DNA from 3 places in the Dorea sp. AM13-35 genome. Region 1 is predicted to be linked to each of the others. Evidence: predicted binding sites of a transcription regulator. Region 1 holds the regulator's gene; each other region holds the start of a gene.
What was found. Region 1 encodes Rex, which represses fermentation and respiration genes when NADH is low (regulators of the CRP and FNR family bind a similar motif). Its sites were predicted from a motif close to ATTGTTAANTANTTAACAAT; they were not measured.
Positions count from the first base shown of each region.

Region 2: the regulator Rex is predicted to act here: its motif matches at 1,597-1,616, upstream of adhE (bifunctional acetaldehyde-CoA/alcohol dehydrogenase).
Region 3: the regulator Rex is predicted to act here: its motif matches at 1,518-1,537, upstream of DW152_RS08205 (NAD(P)-binding protein).

Region 1 is NZ_QUCZ01000001.1:549,683-554,510, reverse strand. It holds gene DW152_RS02705 (NADP-dependent isocitrate dehydrogenase) at 1-122, shown strand, start outside; gene abc-f (ribosomal protection-like ABC-F family protein) at 280-2,205, opposite strand; gene DW152_RS02695 (redox-sensing transcriptional repressor Rex) at 2,340-2,996, shown strand; gene DW152_RS02690 (NAD(P)H-hydrate dehydratase) at 3,170-4,669, shown strand; gene alr (alanine racemase) at 4,682-4,828, shown strand, end outside.
Region 2 is NZ_QUCZ01000011.1:44,357-49,184, reverse strand. It holds gene adhE (bifunctional acetaldehyde-CoA/alcohol dehydrogenase) at 1-1,493, opposite strand, end outside; gene dusB (tRNA dihydrouridine synthase DusB) at 1,699-2,655, opposite strand; gene DW152_RS11995 (type III pantothenate kinase) at 2,658-3,431, opposite strand; gene DW152_RS11990 (DUF6145 family protein) at 3,441-3,770, opposite strand; gene DW152_RS11985 (biotin--[acetyl-CoA-carboxylase] ligase) at 3,809-4,789, opposite strand; gene argF (ornithine carbamoyltransferase) at 4,807-4,828, opposite strand, start outside.
Region 3 is NZ_QUCZ01000006.1:85,021-89,848, forward strand. It holds gene DW152_RS08195 (DNA-directed RNA polymerase subunit alpha) at 1-651, shown strand, start outside; gene DW152_RS08200 (bL17 family ribosomal protein) at 774-1,310, shown strand; gene DW152_RS08205 (NAD(P)-binding protein) at 1,643-3,475, shown strand; gene DW152_RS08210 ([FeFe] hydrogenase, group A) at 3,469-4,828, shown strand, end outside.

The DNA of each region.
Region 1 (4,828 bases):
ATACAATTGAAAGCGGCAAAATGACAAAAGACCTGGCACTTATTACAACACTTGAGAATCCGACTGTGCTGAACAGCGAAGACTTTATTAAAGCAATTGCAGAAAAATTAAAAGAGGACTAAACTTTACATAGATTTTACGGAAAACAGATATACTTCAAACAGAACTATGGTATTTTTGTAAAAGGCAAAAAAGTAAAAGGCTTTAACTTCTCGCAGTCAAAGCCTTTTTGTATTATTTATCTTATGCAATAAGAACAGTAGTTTTGACTAAGATAATTTAGTCTTCAGCAAGAATTTCCCAGTTTTTATAAAGAGTTTCCAACTCTTCCGCAATCTGTACTTTCTCTTTGGCGAGTTCCTGGCATTTGACAGAGTTTGTGAAAATCTCTTCTTGTACCATAAGTTCATCAATTTCCCGGTCGCGGTCTTCGAGTACGCTGATGCGTTCTTCCGTCTTTTTTAATTCATTCTGGCGTTTGCGTTCCTTAGCCTGCAGTTCTTTTTGTTCCTGCCAGCTTAATTTGGAAGCGGAGACTTCACCGGAATCGGTGGAAGAATCAGAAGTCATATCGATATTTTCTGTATATGCAGCTGTGAGTTCTTCCTTTTTCTCCAAGTAATAATCGTAATTTCCAATGTAATTGACAAACGTATGATGCGTAAGATCCAGGATTCTTGTGGCTGTCTGATTGATGAAATAACGGTCATGCGAAACATAGAGCAGTGTTCCGGTATAATTATTCAGCGCTTTTTCCAGAATTTCTTTTGAGGTAATGTCTAAATGGTTGGTCGGCTCATCGAGGATCAGGAAGTTTGCTTCAGAGAGCATAAGCTTTGCAAGAGAAACACGTCCTCTTTCACCACCGCTTAAATCGGAAATCCGTTTAAAGACATCGTCTCCGGTAAATAAGAATGCTGCAAGCATGTTCCGGATCTGCGTATTTGTAAGAGTCGGGTAATCATCCGAAATCTCTTCAAAGATTGTCTTTTCCATATGGAGCACATGGTGTTCCTGATCGTAGTAGCCAATCTGGACATTCGTACCAAGGGTGAAAGTTCCGTTGTCTGCAGGGAGAACCTGATTTAAAATCTTAAGCAGAGTCGTCTTGCCGGTTCCATTATCGCCGATGATCGCAACGTGTTCGCCACGCTTGATCTCAAAACTGATATCTGAAAATAACGTCTGTGGTGGAAAGGCTTTACTTAAATGTTCTACCGTCAGTACATCATTACCGCTGATGGTTGCAGGTTCCAGCTTTAACTGAAAGTCTTTGTTTGTTTCTATCGGTTTTTCTACCGGTTTGATCTTCTCAAGCATTTTCTCACGGCTTTCCGCCCGTTTGATTGATTTCTCGCGGTTGAAAGAGCGGAGCTTTTCAATAACAGCTTCCTGATGCTTGATCTCTTGCTGTTGGTTGAGATATTCTTTGATACGCGCTTCGCGGATCTGCTGTTTTTTCTGAGAGTAATCAGTATAATTACCAGAATAAGTCATCAGTTTACCGTTTTCTATTTCGATGACTTTCGTTACAATCCGGTTCAGAAAATAACGGTCGTGTGAGACGATCAGTACTGCACCCGGATAATTTAATATGTAAGTTTCCAGCCACGTGATTGAATTCAAATCCAGGTGGTTGGTCGGCTCGTCCAGAAGCAGAATATCCGGTTTAGTAAGCAGAAGTTTGCCGAGAGAAACACGGGTTTTCTGTCCTCCGGAGAGCGTATTCACCGGTTTGGTAAATTCTTCTTCCTGAAAACCTAGTCCCTTTAAGACGCCAGTCAGTTCGCTTTCGTAAGCATATCCATTTTCGCGTTCAAATGCTGCGGTCAGCCGGTTGTAGGAGTCCATGTGGTCTTCCAGAGAGTCTCCACTTAAGTCCTTCATCTCCAGTTCCAGCTGACGGATTTTCTGTTCCATGGCAATGATATCTGCTTTTGCCGTGCGCACTTCTTCGTAGATCGAACGATCTGTATTCATGTCCTGATGCTGGGCGAGATATCCCATAGTCTTTCCTTTGGTCAGGATGACGGAACCACCATCTGACGGCAGTTCTCCGGCAATTATCTTGAAAATAGTAGATTTGCCGGCTCCGTTCGGGCCTACAAGGGCAGCTTTCTCATGATCTTCTATATGAAAAGAACCATCTTTCACAATGATTTCTTCACCAAATGTTTTGTTAATTCCATGACAGGCAAGTATCATAAAAAATTCCTCCTTATCTGTTCACATACGTTCTTATTATAGCGAAAACGTAATAAAAAAACTACTAAAAAATTGACTTTATTCATACAATTTTATATAATAACAGTTAGAATATATATGGGAAGGTGAAAAAATTGGATAATCGAGGAATATCACAGGCAGTCATCCGACGTTTGCCGCGATATTATAGATATTTAGGAGAACTCCTTGAAAATGGGGTAGAACGTATTTCTTCTAACGATCTGAGCAAAAGGATGAAGGTTACTGCGTCTCAGATTCGTCAGGATCTTAACAATTTCGGAGGATTCGGACAGCAGGGATACGGCTATAATGTCAAATATCTATATACAGAGATCGGCAAAATCCTGGGACTGGAAGAAGATCATAAGATCATAATCATTGGTGCAGGTAATTTGGGACAGGCACTTGCAAATTATGCAGCGTTTGAAAAACGTGGATTTATCCTGACCGGAATTTTTGATGTAAATCCGCGTCTGGAGGGAGTTGCGATTCGTGGAGTGCCGATCCGCATGATGGACGAGTTGAAGTCCTTTGTCCAGAAGAATGATGTAGAGATTGCTGTACTTACAATTCCAAAAGAGAAGGCAATCGAAGTTGCGAATATGCTTGTGGAGAACGGCGTGCGCGCGATTTGGAACTTTGCACATACGGACCTCAATATGCCGGATAACATCATTGTTGAGAATGTGCATTTGTCAGAGAGTCTGATGCAGTTATCTTATAACATCAGTCGTTATAATGAAGACCAGCGCAAAAAAGGAAAGAACTAGTAAAAGCAGACGTATAGAAACAGGCATGTGTATACAGGCTTGTTTTTATACGTCCTTTTTATATGATACCAGAGCAGAAAAGCCTGCATTCATGTGAGCTTGTCAGTAAGCGGATGTAAGATTTTGTGACTCCGCAGGTGTCATAAGTACGATTATATTAGGGAGATGAGCATATGAGGTTTTTACCGGATGGAGACAGTATGAAGGCGGCAGATAAGGATACGATAGAGAATCTCGGTATCCCATCACTGGAACTGATGGAACGTGCGGCGAGGAGTTGTATTGATTCCATGAAAAAGGAAAAGCTGGATTTTACAGATGTTCTGATTGTCTGTGGATCGGGAAATAATGGCGGAGATGGTTTTGCTATTGCGAGACTTTTAAAAGAAGAAGGATGTGCGGTTACTGTTTTTATGGCGGGGAATCCGGCACATTTAAGTGCGGAATGCCGGTATCAGTGGAAGCTTTTTGAAAGCATTGGAGGATCGATCCGCGACCACTACCCGGATGGCACATACAGCCTGATCATTGATGCTATATTCGGTGTTGGTCTGAGTCGGGAAGTAACCGGGCATTACCGGGAAGTTATCGAGTGGATGAATGAAGCGTCCGGAACAAAAGTTGCAGTGGATATTCCATCGGGAATCAATGCCGGAAATGGTTGTGTGCTTGGTATTGCATTCCGCGCAGATTATACAGTGACGTTTCAGGTTGAGAAGATCGGACTTATCTTTTATCCTGGAAAAGAATATGCAGGTAAAGTCACAGTGACAGATATCGGAATATCACTCCGAACGATGGAGAAGAACAAGAACATTGCATATCTGCCGGACAGAGAGGAATATATCAGAATGCTGCCGGACAGACCGGAAGATTCCAATAAGGGTACTTATGGAAGGCTGCTTGTGATCGCCGGAAGTAAAGGGATGAGCGGAGCTGCATTTCTTAATGCAATGGCAGCTTATCGGATGGGAGCCGGACTGGTGCAGATTTATACGGAGGAATCGAACCGGGTTATTTTACAGGCACTCCTGCCGGAAGCAATCATCACAACCTATACAGAATTTGACAAGGAAGAAGTGAAACGGCTTTTAAGCCACGCAGATGCGGTATGCATTGGTTCCGGACTTAGCAGATCCAAGACTGCAAAGAAGATTTTAAAAACCGTATTGTCCAATGTGGAAGTAGCATGTGTGATCGATGCAGATGGACTGAATCTGCTTGCGGAGCATTTGAAATATACAGAATATCTTACAGAAGGAAGTTTTATCCTGACTCCGCATATGAAAGAGATGTCCAGACTGACCGGACTTTCTGTTCCTGAAATCAGAGCTAACAGACAGCAGGTGCTGGAATCTCTGACGGAAGAATGGAACGTTACCTGTGTCCTGAAAGATTCAAGAACGTTGATCGGAGAGGCCGGGAAACGGACCTGTGTCAATACAAGTGGCTGTCAGGCGCTGGCAAAAGGCGGTTCCGGAGATGTGCTTTGCGGTGTGATCGCCGGACTTCTGGCACAGGGAATCAGTACATTCGAGGCGGCAACTCTCGGAACTTATATACATGGATTAAGTGGTGAAACAGCTGCGAGAGAGAAGAACCGTTACAGTATTCTGGCAAGGGATCTGCTTGAGAGCCTTGCAACAACGGACATTACAAATAGTAATTTATAAGGAGGAAGAACAATGAAAAATTATACAAGAGTGTGTGCAAGAATCAATCTGGATGCAATTGAATCAAACGTAGAGAATATGAAGAATAATTTACAGGAAAATGTTCCGATGATCGTTGTTATTAAGACAGATGCCTATGGACACGGTGCTGCTCAGGTA
Region 2 (4,828 bases), on a different contig from region 1:
AAGAAGCTGTCGGTTACGATAAATGCCTTTTTCTTATGCATTACGGTTCCAAGTTCATCCAGTGCTACCGGCATACAGCCTTTCTTAAAGTATACTTTCTCAGGTGTTCTGAACCACAGCATGTTCTCTCTCCTCTCAGCTACCGTCTTAATGTTGATCAAATGTTTTACGCCTACGTTCTCTGATACAGAGTTTCCACCCCATGAACCACATCCAAGTGTGAGAGACGGAGCAAGTTTGAAGTTGTACAGATCACCGATTCCACCGTGTGAAGATGGTGTATTAATAAGGATTCGGCATGTCTTCATTGCTGCTGCATGCTTTGCAATCTTTTCTGTCTGTGCCGGATGCACATATAAAGAAGCTGTATGTCCATATCCACCGTCAGCTACAAGCTGAGCTGCTTTTCCAAGTGCCTCATCAAATGTCTTTGCTCTGTACATTGCGAGTACCGGAGATAATTTCTCGTGTGCAAATTCTTCTGAAATATCAACGGATTCTACTTCACCGATCAGGATCTTTGTATTTTCAGGAACTTTTACACCTGCCAGTTTTGCAATCTCGTAAGCAGACTTTCCAGGGATCTTATTGTTCAATGCGCCGTTGATGATGATTGTCTTACGAACTTTATCAAGCTCTTCGCCTGGTTTCAGGAAATAACATCCACGGTATGCAAATTCTTTCTTTACTTCATCATAAATGCTGTCCAGTACAGTTACAGACTGCTCAGATGCACAGATCATACCATTATCAAATGTCTTAGAATGAATGATGGAGTTTACTGCCATCCTTACATCTGCTGTGTCATCAATAATAACCGGTGTATTACCAGCTCCAACTCCGAGTGCCGGTTTGCCGGAAGAATATGCTGCTTTTACCATTCCAGGTCCGCCGGTTGCAAGAATAATATCTGCATCTCTCATAACGGTATTCGTCAGCTCCAGTGAAGGTGTATCGATCCATCCGATGATTCCTTCCGGTGCTCCTGCTTTCACTGCCGCATCCAGAACAACTTTTGCTGCTGCAATTGTAGATGCCTTAGCTGCCGGATGTGGACTAATGATGATTGCATTTCTTGTCTTCAAGCAGATCAGTGTTTTGAAAATTGCTGTTGATGTCGGGTTTGTTGTAGGAATAACTGCCGCAACCAGTCCGATTGGTTCTGCAATCTTCTTAATTCCATATGCTTTATCTTCTTCGATCACGCCACAGGTTTTTGTATTCTTGTATGCGTTATAAATATATTCTGCTGCGTAATGGTTTTTAATAACCTTATCTTCAACGATTCCACGACCTGTTTCTTCGACTGCCTGTTTCGCAAGAGGGATACGCATCTTATTGGCTGCCATTGCTGCTTCGAAGAAAATCTTATCAACTTGTTCCTGCGTGTATGTAGCAAAGATCTTCTGTGCTTCTCTCATCGCTTTCATTTTTGCTTCAAGAGTTTCCACGCTATCAATGATTGTTGGTACTGTCTCTTTTTTCTTTGCCATCTTCTGATCCTCCTGTAAATGGTGTATGTGATTTCTTTCTATGTTTCATACTATACATGCTCGTTAATATTTTGTCAATTACTTTTGGTATTTTTTTAACATATTTGTTAATTTTTAAACAATCGCTTCGAAAAGCAATAATTTTCAGGAGGATTTTTGTATATATTTACCACACTATCAATGCGGTGTAATAAAGTAGCTATCGTTATTTGATCTTCTCATAAAGAAGTGCTTCCAATTCTTCGTAAGATTCTGTCCGGTTGATTTCATCTCTTAATTTGGATGAGCCTTTCATTCCTTTCGTATACCAAGCAACGTGTTTTCGCATCTCTCGGATACCGATAAAGTCACCCTTGTACTCCATCTGAAGTCTCGCATGTCTTAGCATTGTCTCGCGAATCACTTCCGGCGAAGGACGTTCCGGCAGTTTTCCAGTCTTTTCGTATTCCAGAAGTTCTCTGAAAATCCATGGATTTCCCTGGGCGCCTCGTCCGATCATTACGCCATCACAGCCGGTTTCTTCCCGCATCCGGATTGCCTGCTCTCCGGTTGTCACATCACCGTTTCCGATAACCGGAATAGACACTGCTGCTTTAACCTGTCTTATAATATCCCAGTCTGCTTTTCCGGAATAATACTGCTCTCTTGTTCTTCCATGTACGGCTACTGCTTTTGCTCCTGCTTCTTCTGCAACTTTTGCAATCTCCACTGCATTAATATGCGCATCGTCAAATCCTTTTCTGATCTTCACTGTCACAGGTTTCTTTATTGCTTTTGCCGTCTTTGACACAATCTCATAGACAAGCTCCGGTCTTAACATAAGTGCAGAACCTTCTCCGTTCTTCACGATCTTCGGTACCGGGCAGCCCATATTGATATCCAGGATCTGAAATGGAAGTGGTTCGATCATTTTCGCGATCTCACTGATGATATCCGGCTCCGATCCGAACAGTTGCAATGAAACCGGATATTCTTCCGGATGAATCGCCAATAAAGTCTTTGTATTTTTGTTTTTATATTGCAGTGCTTTCGCACTGATCATCTCCATACATAAAAGCCCTGCCCCCTGCTCTTTGCAGAGCAAACGAAAGGGCAGGTCTGTAACCCCCGCCATCGGTGCGAGGATATATGGATTTTCAAGCTTTACTTCTCCAATCTTCATGCTTAACGTTTCCTGTTCTTTTGATAAATAATATGAAGTCCTTTTAAAGTCAGCTGAGGATCATACACATCAATCGTATCTGTCTCTGCAGCAATGATTTTTCCAAGTCCTCCGGTCGCAACGACTTTTGCATTCTCATAACCAGACTCTTTTTTCAACTGATTGATGATATATTCTGTCTGTCCGATCTGTCCGTAGACCAGACCGCCCTGCATTGCCGAAATCGTCTCTTTCGCCAAAATAGATGCCGGTTTCTTAATCTCGATCGCCGGCAGCATATCTGCCTCACCCCACAATGCCTGCGCGGAAGTGCGGATTCCCGGAGCAATCACACCTGCTTCAAATGTGCCATCTGCTCCGACAATATCATACGTTGTCGCTGTTCCAAAATCTACAACAATAACAGGTCCTCCAAATAATGTATATGCTGCAACCGCATCCACGATACGATCAGCCCCTACCTGTCTCGGATTCTCTGTAACGATACGGATTCCGGTCTTAATTCCTGCTGAAACGACCATCGGTTTTACGCCAAAATATTTAATAATTGCGCTTCCTAAAGAATGCATGATATCCGGAACTACAGAGGCGATAATTACGTCTGTAATCTGTTCGCCTTCAATTCCATGTCTTTCCACCAATTCACGCAATGTGATTCCATACTCATCTGATGTACGCGGCTGTTTTGCCTTCATACGGAAAGTACCGGAGATCTTGTCTTCCGAAAAAATGCCGAGTGTAATGTTTGTATTTCCCGCATCTATAACTAATAACATATTTTCCTCCTACAGCTCTTCTCCCAGGAAGAACACTTTGTAATATAACTGCAGCGACTGCAGTAATTCCTGTTTTTCTCTCTGAAGCTGTTTGATTTTCAACTGGCTTCCAATATCATCAAACATCGGATCTCCCTCTTCAGATGTCACTTCAAAACACAGCTCTCCGTTTTCTTCATAGACCAGTGTCAGTATGCCACCTACGTCGTGTACATATAACACACACATGATTTTCAGTTCGTCTTTGATATGATCCGGTAGTCCTGAAAAATCAGGATTCAGATAATATTTTTCTTCATAAGAATTTGCCCCACAAAGGACGATTTTCTCTTCGTACATAATACCTCCGCTATTTTACAACAGTTTGTCCCGGCTGTCTATACATATCCGTAGATTCCTCGCACAGACACTTCTCCGGCATAGATTTCACGCTCAGTGCCATCCGGCAGAACTACGATCAGCTCACCGGTATCGTTAATTCCTTTTGCGTGTGCTTCATATGCTCCCGCCGGATCCAATACCCGCACATCCCGGTCACGATTAACCAGACACGCTTCATATGCCTCCCGGATTCCGGACAAATCTTCCTGCTGCACAAACTGTTCATAATATTGTTCAAATCTTTCCATAACCGTCGCAATAACTCCGGCACGCTTTACAGGCTTACCCGTCTCCACCTTCAAAGATGTTGCCGTCTCTTTGATCTCATCCGGAAATGTTTCCTGATTGACGTTGATCCCGACTCCGATCACAACATAATTGATATAATCAATTTCCGTACTCATCTCCGTCAGGATTCCGCAGATTTTCTTCTTATTCAGTACGATGTCATTCGGCCACTTGATTCCCGCGTCCACACCAAGCACATCCCTGATTCCATCTGCTACCGCAAGCGCCATTACAAGTGTCAGCATCGGTGCTTTCACCGGCGGTATCTCCGGTCTTAATAAAATAGTCATGGAAACACTGTTCCCAGACGGTGACTCCCAGCCGCGTCCGCGTCTTCCTTTACCGGCAGTCTGTCGATCTGCGACAAACAGTGTACCGTGTACTTCACCTTTCTCACCTGCCGCTTTCGCCTGATTATTCGTGGAATCCGTCTCGTCGTAGTAAACAACCTGTCTGCCCGCCCATTTTGTCGTAACCAGACTTTCAATTTCTGCTTTTGACAAAACATCCGGACTATCCAGAAGGCGGTAGCCTTTATTGCGTACCGCCTCAATTGTGTAACCTTCTTTTTTTAACTGTTCCATTACTTTCCAGACTGCAGTCCTTGACACCTGAAAATGATCACAAAGCTGCTGCCCGGATATATAAGAGCTGCTCTCTTTCAGCAGTCGTAAAATCTCTGCTTTCATCTTATCGCTCCGACTTTCTATCTCTCACCAAGTGTTGCA
Region 3 (4,828 bases), on a different contig from region 1:
GAGGGTGAAGGTGTTGTAACAGCAGCAGACATTCAGGTGGATCAGGACATCGAGATCATGAATCCTGAGACAGTAATCGCTACACTGAACGGCGGTGCAGACAGCAAGCTTTACATGGAATTAACCATCACGAAAGGAAGAGGATATGTAAGCTCTGATAAAAATAAGAACGACGATTTGCCGATTGCGGTAATTCCGATTGATTCTATCTACACACCGGTTGAACGTGTAAATCTTACCGTTGAAAATACTCGTGTTGGTCAGATTACAGATTTTGACAAATTAACATTAGATGTATACACAAACGGAACACTGCTCCCGGATGAAGCAGTAAGTTTGGCAGCTAAGGTACTCAGCGAGCACCTGAAACTGTTCATTGATCTGTCAGAAGTAGCTCAGGCTGCAGAAGTAATGATCGAAAAAGAAGATGACGAGAAAGAGAAAGTGCTTGAGATGAGCATTGACGAATTAGAGTTATCTGTACGTTCTTACAATTGTCTGAAGAGGGCTGGTATTAACACGGTTGAAGAACTGACAAACAGAACACCGGAAGACATGATGAAAGTTCGTAACCTTGGACGTAAGTCCTTAGAAGAAGTACTTGCTAAGCTTGATGAATTAGGATTAAGCTTAAGCAAAGGAGAGGAATAAATCGGGTTTTCACGGTTTTTCCTAAAAGTGCCTTCTGCTGATAAGTCTGAAAGTGCACAGCAGAGCATTTGGCTAGTAAGCCCGAAGAGTATAACCAAGTGTAAATATGGAGGATATGAATAATGGCAAAGTATAGAAAACTCGGCAGAACATCAAGCCAGAGAAAAGCTTTATTAAGAAACCAGGTAACAGCATTACTTAACAATGGTAAGATCAAGACTACAGAAGCTAAAGCTAAAGAGATCCGCAAGATCGCTGAAGGTCTGATCGCTATGGCTGTCAGAGAAAAAGACAACTTTGAAGAAGTAACTGTTAAAGCTAAAGTTGCTCGCAAAGACAAAGACGGAAAACGTGTAAAAGAAGTTGTAGACGGTAAGAAAGTTACAGTATACGATGAAGTTGACAAGACAATCAAGAAAGATATGCCTAGCAGACTTCACGCACGTCGTCAGATGTTAAAAGTTCTCTATCCTGTAAAAGAAGTTCCGACAGCACAGGCTGGAAGAAAGAAAAATACAAAAGATGTTGACCTTGTTGCAAAACTCTTTGATCAGATCGCACCAAAATACGCTGATCGTAACGGTGGTTACACAAGAATCATCAAGATCGGACAGCGTAAAGGTGATGCAGCAATGGAAGTTCTGATCGAACTGGTTTAATTATCAGATTGTTGAAAGAATATCGGAAGACTATGAAGCAGATTTGTTTCATAGTCTTTTTTTGTATGAAAAAGTGAAAAGAAAATATGTAAAAAGTTTAATGAAATATTTTGAAAGAAGAGATAGTTATGAGATGTTACTTATTCGAAGATTAATTTAGAAAAAGTTAAAGAAAACTGTACAAGTAAGTATAGATGAAATAAATAAATTGTGACAAAATCATCAATAAATCGTTAAATTATCTACTTTTGCTGTGCATGATTACAAATAAGAAAAAAAATGCTATAATAAGAAAACTGCATCAATAATAATACAAAGAAGGGACGTATGAAATGAGTAGGTTAGAAATTGCCTCTCCAAAAAAGGCGAAAATCGTTATGGAAGGCCTTTACAAAGATCTGGAGAGAAGAATCGAATCAAGCCCTCCGGGCTTATGTCCGGTTGATATGGCAAGAGCATTTTTGGAGTTATGTCACGCACAGACATGTGGAAAGTGTGTACCATGCCGTATTGGATTGGGACAGTTAAACCAGTTCATCAAAGATGTACTGGATGGTAAAGCAACAATGGAGACATTAGACACTATGGAGCAGACAGCATTGTCTATTATGGAATCAGCAGACTGTGCGATTGGTTACGAAGCTGCGAACATGGTATACAAAGGACTGATCGGATATCGCGATGATTATATAGAGCATATTCAGAGAGGACGTTGTACCTGTACATATAATCAGCCGGTACCTTGTGTGTCTTTATGTCCGGCACATGTTGATATTCCGGGATATGTTGCATTAGTAGGAGAAGGAAGATATGCGGATGCAATCCGCCTGATCCGTAAGGATAATCCATTCCCGACGACATGTGGATTTATCTGTGAGCATCCTTGTGAGGCAAGATGCCGCAGAAACATGGTAGATGATTCTGTAAATATCCGCGGACTGAAACGTGTTGCGGCTGATTTCGCAGGAGAAGTAGAGCCGCCGAAGTGTGCAAAGAGCACAGGTAAGAAGATCGCAGTACTCGGTGGAGGACCGGGAGGATTAAGTGCAGCATATTATCTTCAGTTAATGGGGCATCAGACAACTGTATATGAGATGCTTCCGAAACTGGGAGGAATGTTACGTTATGGTATTCCAAACTATCGTCTGCCGAAAGAGAGACTCGAAGATGACATTAACGCAATCCTGAAGACCGGAGTAGAAGTCAAATACGGTCTGAAGATTGGTCAGGATATCAATATTCAGGAATTAAGAGAACAGTACGATGCAGTGCTGATTACAATCGGAGCTAGTACAGATAAGAAACTGGGCCTTGACGGGGAAGACGCAGATGGAATCTTATCCGCAGTGCAGTTCTTACGTAATGTAGGAAAGAACGAGATCATGGATTTGACCGGAAAAGAAGTTGCTGTCATCGGTGGCGGTAACGTATCCATGGATGCAGTTCGTACAGCTAAGAGACTGGGCGCTAAGAAGGTAAGTATTGTATATCGTAGACGAGTAGCAGATATGACAGCTCTTCCGGGGGAAATAGAAGGCGCTGTAGCAGAAGGTATCGAATTACAGACACTCAAAGCACCTGCTTCACTCGATATTGATGAGAAGCACCATATTAAGGGAATTTATGTAACTCCGCAGATGATCAGTTCTATCAAAGATGGAAGAGCAAGCATCAAACCGACCGGAGAAGACGACATTTATATCCCATGTGATGTACTGATCGTAGCAATCGGACAGAATATCGAGACGCGTCATTTTGAAGAAGCAGGTATCCCGGTTGAGCGTGGTAAGATCGTTACAAAGAGTACAGGAACATTTGAGAATATGCCAGGTGTATTTGCCGGTGGAGACTGTGCAAGTGGTCCGGCATCTGTTATTAAAGCAATTGCTGCTGCAAAAGTTGTTGCTGCCAATATTGATGAATATCTGGGATACCATCACGAGATTTCCTGTGATGTTGAGATTCCGGAAGCAGCCCTTCGTGACAGAACTCCATGTGGAAGAGTCAATCTGACAGAGCGTGAAGCATGTGAGAGAGTCTGTGATTTTGAAGGCGTAGAAAACTGTATGACAGAGAAGGAAGCAAAACAGGAGGCAAGCAGATGCCTTCGCTGCGATCACTTTGGATACGGAATATTTAAAGGAGGCAGAGAGACATTATGGTAAATCTTACAATAGATGGAAAAAAGATCTCAGTAGAAGAGAATACCACAATTATGGAGGCTGCCGCATCAAATGGAATTCCGATTCCAAAACTCTGTTATCTCAAAGGAATTAATGAGATTGCAGCCTGTCGTGTTTGTGTTGTTGAATTAGAAGGAAAAGAAAAACTCATCACATCCTGTAACAATGTTGTAAAGGAAGGCATGGTGATCTATACAAACAGCCCGAAGGTACGTAGACATAGAAGAACAACAGTGGAACTGATCTTATCTCAGCATGATTGCGAGTGTGTGACATGCTCAAGAAGTGGCAACTGTAGTTTACAGACAGTGGCGAATGATCTGAATATTTTTGATATTCCGTTCAAGATGCAGCTGGAGAAACAGCCATGGGACAAACATTTCCCGTTGATCCGCGATTCTTCCAAATGTATCAAGTGCATGCGTTGCGTACAGGTTTGTGATAAGATCCAGGGACTTGGAATCTGGGATGTAGAAGGTACCGGTTCCAGAACAACGATCAATGTTGCAGGTCACAGAAGTATTGATGAAGCAGACTGTGCACTTTGCGGTCAGTGTATTACACATTGTCCGGTAGGAGCGCTTCGTGAGCGTGACGATACAGAGAAAGTATGGAAAGCAATTGAGGATAAAGACAAGATCGTAGTAGCTCAAGTTGCACCGGCTGTTCGTACAGCATGGGGTGAAGAGTTAGGTCTTGCACCGGAAGATGCCAAAGTTGGAAAGATTCTGGATGCTTTGAAGAGAATGGGCGTTGATTATGTATTTGATACCACATTCTCAGCAGATCTTACGATCATGGAAGAAGGAACGGAGTTCCTGAAACGTTTCACATCCGGAGAGTTAAAAGAACGTCCGATGTTTACATCCTGCTGTCCGGGCTGGATTCGTTTCATTAAGTCACAGTTCCCACATCTGGTAAAACAGCTCTCAACTGCAAAATCACCACAGCAGATGTTCGGTGCTGCTATGAAGACGTATTTCGCAGAAAAACTGGGTGTAGAGCCGGAGAAGATCTACACACTGTCCGTAATGCCGTGCGTGGCTAAGAAGGGCGAGCGTGAGATGGAACTGTATTATGAAGAGTATGCAGGACATGATATTGACGCAGTTATTACAACAAGAGAGCTGGTAAGAATGATCCGTTCTGCTCATATCAGTCCGGATACATTAGAAGATATTGCAAGTGACAGACCGATGCAGGAAGGTTCCGGAGCAGGTGTGATCTTCGGAGCAACCGGTGGAGTTATGGAGGCTGCACTTCGCAGCGCTTACTACCTGCTTAAGAATGAGAATCCGGAAGCTGACGCATTCAAAGTTGTCAGAAGCCAGGGAT